DNA from 2 places in the Bradyrhizobium sp. CCGUVB14 genome. Region 2 is predicted to be linked to the other one. Evidence: predicted binding sites of a transcription regulator. Region 2 holds the regulator's gene; the other holds the start of a gene.
The links. The regulator HrcA, encoded in region 2, represses chaperone genes, less so after heat shock. The targets are predictions, from matches to a motif close to GTTAGCACTCNCNNNNNGNGAGTGCTAAC.

Region 1 (2,456 bases), 8.7 Mb from region 2:
CTTCGAAGCCTGCAACTTCCAGGACCTGACCGGCCAGCGCATCAGCAAGGTCATGACCACGATGAAGTTCATCGAGCAGCATATCAATGCGATGATGGACATCTGGGGTGGCGTCGACGCGATCAAGTCGCACGTGCCGGCCCCGGTCGACAGCCGCAGCGAGGACGAAAAGCTGCTCAACGGCCCGAAGCTCGCCGGCGACGTCGGCCACGCCTCGCAGGACGACATCGACGCGCTGTTCGACTGAGCGAACGCGACAGAGAGACAAACAAAACGCCGGCGCGAGCCGGCGTTTTTTATTGTCTATCGTCTGGCGAGATCGCCTGCCCTTCTCCCCCTGTGGGAGAAGGTGGCGCGAAGCGCCGGATGAGGGGTTGTCTCCCAGAACGCAAATGACAGTTGGACTCGCGGAGGGTCACCCCTCACCCGGCTTCGCTTTCAGCGAAGCCACCCTCTCCCACAAGGGGAGAGGGTGAAGGTCACGCCCTCGGCGCGCAGCGGACGTAGACCATGTTGCCGTAACGGGTGGCGGCGTCCTTGTCGACGAAGCGGGTGATCATGACGCGGCCGTCGAAGGAGACGATCTCGCGGTCCTGCTCGCCCGGCGTCGGGCCGGAGGGGCCGATATAGTTCTTGCCGCCCGGCGAGCCCTTCAGCCGCAGTTCCTGCGGCGTGGCCTGGTCGGCGAGATGCATGATCACGCCGCCGGAGGAACCGGCGCCGATCACGTAGGGGTTCTTGCACTGGGCCCGCGCGGCCGCCTCGGTGCGGGCGCGGTCGGCCGGGTTCTGGAACGAGGCGAGGCCCCAGCGCCCGACGATCTCGTCGGCGCGGATCGAGGCCGGCATTTCCGGCGCGACGCCGGGCTCGGTCTCGGGCGCCGGCTGGGACGAAGAGAAGGACGGCAGGCTCATGCCGCCGCCGCAGGCGCCGAGCAGCAACGCCAGGCAAGAGGCAGCCGCCAGATTGGCAACCGTGCGCGCGTGAGCTGAACTGATCATGGCATTCCCCCGAACAAGACCATGGCCGCATCCCTCCCGCAGCCAAGCGCAAAACCGCAGCCGTAGCAATGACGTCCTAATATACGCCTGCGCCGGAATCGAGTTTCCGTAGACACCATCCTATATCCGCCTCACCAATCGCTTAACCACCTTTGCTTGACAGGATCGCAGCCAAGCCATATCCCCTGCGCACTATTAGCACTCGGAAAGACCGATTGCTAAGCGCGCTGTTCGCTCCTCGGGCTGAGGGTGAACGGGAGCGCCGCCCCCACCCACTTCCGCTGCTTTCGGAAAAGCGAGCCTCCAAAGGGAAACGTCATGGCTAAGTCCAAATTTCGTCCGCTGCATGACCGTGTCGTGGTCAAACGTATCGACGCCGAGGAAAAGACCAAGGGCGGCATCATCATCCCCGACACCGCCAAGGAAAAGCCGTCCCAGGGCGAAGTCGTCGCCGTCGGCCCCGGCGGCCGTGACGAGGCCGGCAAGCTGATCCCGATCGACCTCAAGGTCGGCGACCGCGTGCTGTTCGGCAAGTGGTCGGGCACCGAGGTCAAGATCGACAACGAAGATCTCCTGATCATGAAGGAGTCGGACATCATGGGCGTGATGGCCTAAGGCCAGACGCCTGAACGGCCGCTGAATGCCATGCCCGGATCATGAGGTCCGGGCATCCATCATTCCGCCGCACAGCCTCAAACAAGACACATCACGACACACGAAGGGATAGCAGACCATGGCTGCCAAGGACGTCAAGTTTTCCGGAGACGCGCGCGATCGCATGCTGCGCGGCGTCGACATTCTCGCCAACGCCGTCAAGGTGACGCTCGGCCCGAAGGGCCGCAACGTCGTCATCGAGAAGTCGTTCGGCGCGCCCCGCATCACCAAGGACGGCGTCACCGTCGCCAAGGAGATCGAGCTCGAGGACAAGTTCGAGAACATGGGCGCCCAGATGGTGCGTGAGGTCGCCTCCAAGACCAACGACCTCGCCGGCGACGGCACCACCACCGCGACCGTGCTGGCCCAGGCCATCGTGCGCGAAGGCGCCAAGGCGGTTGCCGCCGGCATGAATCCGATGGACCTCAAGCGCGGCATCGACACCGCGGTGACCGCCGTCGTCAAGGACATCGAGAAGCGCGCCAAGCCGGTTGCCGCCTCCTCCGAGGTCGCCCAGGTCGGCACCATCTCGGCCAACGGCGATGCCGCCATCGGCAAGATGATCGCCCAGGCGATGCAGAAGGTCGGCAACGAGGGCGTCATCACCGTCGAGGAAAACAAGTCGCTCGACACCGAAGTCGACATCGTCGAGGGCATGAAGTTCGACCGCGGCTATCTGTCGCCCTACTTCGTCACCAACCCCGAGAAGATGACCGCCGAGCTCGAGGACGCCTACATCCTGCTGCACGAGAAGAAGCTCTCCGGCCTCCAGGCCATGCTGCCGGTGCTCGAAGCCGTGGT
Region 2 (2,456 bases):
ATGGTGCGCAACGAACGCCCGATCAGGCGCTGGATCTCGACGGTGCGGCCGCTCTGCTTGCCGGCGGCCGCTTCGCGGCGGGTGCGTTCGGAGGTCGCGCGCGGCAGCATGCCGTATTCGGCGGTGACCCAGCCGCGGCCCTGACCCTTCAACCAGGGCGGCAGGCGGTCTTCCAGCGTGGCGGTGACCAGCACATGGGTGTCGCCGAACTTCACGAGACAGGAGCCTTCCGCATACTTCACCACGCCACGCTCCAGCGTCACGGGGCGCAATTCGTCGGGCGCACGGCGGCTTGGCCGCATGGGGAATCCTCCAAAACTCTCGGAAAAGGGCTATTCGCGGTGCTTGTAGGTGGGGTGAGGGTGGGCGGCAAGGGGAAAGGACAAGGCTTTTTCACCCCGGGTTTTCCACCCCGCAAACGCCACGCTTGTCAGAACCCTCGGGGATGGACAAATTATGAGCATCTGAGAGGAGTTACCGTCTGTGGCCCATCACGATCCGATCCATCTGATCGCGCCGCGCGCAGGCCTCGCCCAGCTCAACGAGCGTTCACGCGACATCTTTCGTCAAATTGTCGAAAGCTACCTCGCGACCGGCGAGCCGGTGGGCTCGCGCAACATCTCGCGGCTGATCGCGATGCCGCTGTCGCCGGCCTCGGTCCGCAACGTCATGGCCGATCTGGAACATCTCGGCCTCATCTACGCCCCGCACACGTCTGCCGGCCGGCTGCCGACGGAACTCGGCCTGCGCTTCTTCGTCGACGCCTTGATGCAGGTCGGCGATCTCAACGAGGCCGAGCGGCAGTCGATCCAGAGCCAGCTGACCTCCGTCGGTCAGGCCCAATCAGTCGAGGCGGCGCTCGATCAAGCGCTGACGCGGCTGTCGGGTCTCACCCGCACCGCGGCCGTCGTTTTGACGCCGAAATCGAATACGCGGCTGAAGCACATCGAGTTCGTCCGCCTGGAACCCGAAAAGGCGCTGGTCATCCTGGTTGGCGAGGACGGCCAGGTCGAGAACCGCGTGCTGACGCTGCCGCCGGGAGTTCCCTCCTCCGCCATCATCGAAGCCGGCAATTTCCTCAATGCGCGGATTCGCGGCCGGACGCTCGCCGAGGCGCGGCTCGAGCTGGAAACCGCGCTGGGCGAGGCTCGCGCCGAGCTCGATCAATTGACGCAAAAGGTGATCTCGGCCGGGATCGCGAGCTGGTCTGGCGGCGAGAATGAGGACCGCCAGCTCATTGTCCGCGGCCACGCCAATCTGCTGGAGGACCTGCACGCGCTGGAGGATCTCGAGCGCGTTCGCCTGCTGTTCGACGATCTCGAGACCAAGCGCGGCGTCATCGACCTTTTGGGGCGCGCGGAAACCGCCGAGGGCGTTCGGATCTTCATCGGCAGCGAAAACAAGCTGTTTTCGCTTTCCGGGTCCTCCACCATCATCTCGCCCTATCGGGATGCCGCCGGCCGCATCGTCGGCGTTTTGGGCGTGATCGGGCCGACACGGCTGAATTATGCCCGTGTGATCCCGACCGTGGACTACGCCGCCCGCATCGTCAGCCGCCTGCTGGGGGGCTGACCGGCATTTGAGCCGATCACGGGCGCTTGATTTTCAGCGCCCGAAGCACGATATCCGGGCCAGCAAAATCCCGTAAGACCAGTTCGAAAAGAGAGCCGATGACCGATCGAGACCGGCAACCCGAAGACACGACTGCCGCGACCGGCGAGCCCGTGGTGTCGAAACCCTACATCATGCCCGACGACCCCGAGCCGGGTTCGGTGGAATTGCTGCAGAAGGAAGCCGCCGAGGCGCGCGACCGCATGCTGCGGACGCTGGCCGAGATGGAAAATCTGCGCAAGCGCACCGCCAAGGAGGTCGCTGACTCCAAGCTCTACGGCGTCACCGGCTTTGCCCGTGACGTGCTCGACATCGCCGACAACCTTCAGCGCGCGCTCGATGCCGTTCCGGCCGAAGCGCGTGCGGCGGCCGATCCCGGGCTGACCGCGCTGATCGAGGGCGTCGAGCTGACCGAGCGTTCGCTGCTCAACGCGCTGGAAAAGCATGGCGTGAAGAAGTTCGATCCGCAGGGCCAGAAGTTCGATCCGAACTTCCAGCAGGCGATGTACGAGGTGCCGGATGCGTCGGTGCCCGCAGGCACCGTCGTGCAGGTCATGCAGGCCGGCTACACCATCGGCGAGCGCGTGCTGCGCCCCGCGCTGGTCGGCGTCGCCAAGGGTGGCGCCAAGCCCGCGCCGGCTGCGAACAGCAACGAAGCGAACTGAGCGATTTTGAGGAGCGCGCTCGCGCGCGTCTCCTCATCATCAAGGTTTGACAACGTGAGCGCCTTACGCGCTCACCGCGATATCCGCAGACTGAATCCGCTTCACGCCGGCCTTGGCCATGTCGGCCCAGGCTTTCGCGAGCGAGCCCTGATTGTCGATGCCGCGGCAGGCGTCTTCCAC

Region 1: a site for HrcA is predicted at 1,196-1,224, ahead of groES (co-chaperone GroES). Genes of this name have one in related genera too.

What each region holds. Positions count from the first base shown of each region.
Region 1 is NZ_JANADS010000001.1:8,901,992-8,904,447, forward strand. It holds gene NLM32_RS41695 (protein phosphatase CheZ) at 1-247, shown strand, start outside; gene NLM32_RS41700 (hypothetical protein) at 480-1,001, opposite strand; gene groES (co-chaperone GroES) at 1,320-1,616, shown strand; gene groL (chaperonin GroEL) at 1,735-2,456, shown strand, end outside.
Region 2 is NZ_JANADS010000001.1:191,688-194,143, reverse strand. It holds gene rph (ribonuclease PH) at 1-302, opposite strand, end outside; gene hrcA (heat-inducible transcriptional repressor HrcA) at 484-1,572, shown strand; gene grpE (nucleotide exchange factor GrpE) at 1,671-2,276, shown strand; gene pncA (bifunctional nicotinamidase/pyrazinamidase) at 2,340-2,456, opposite strand, start outside.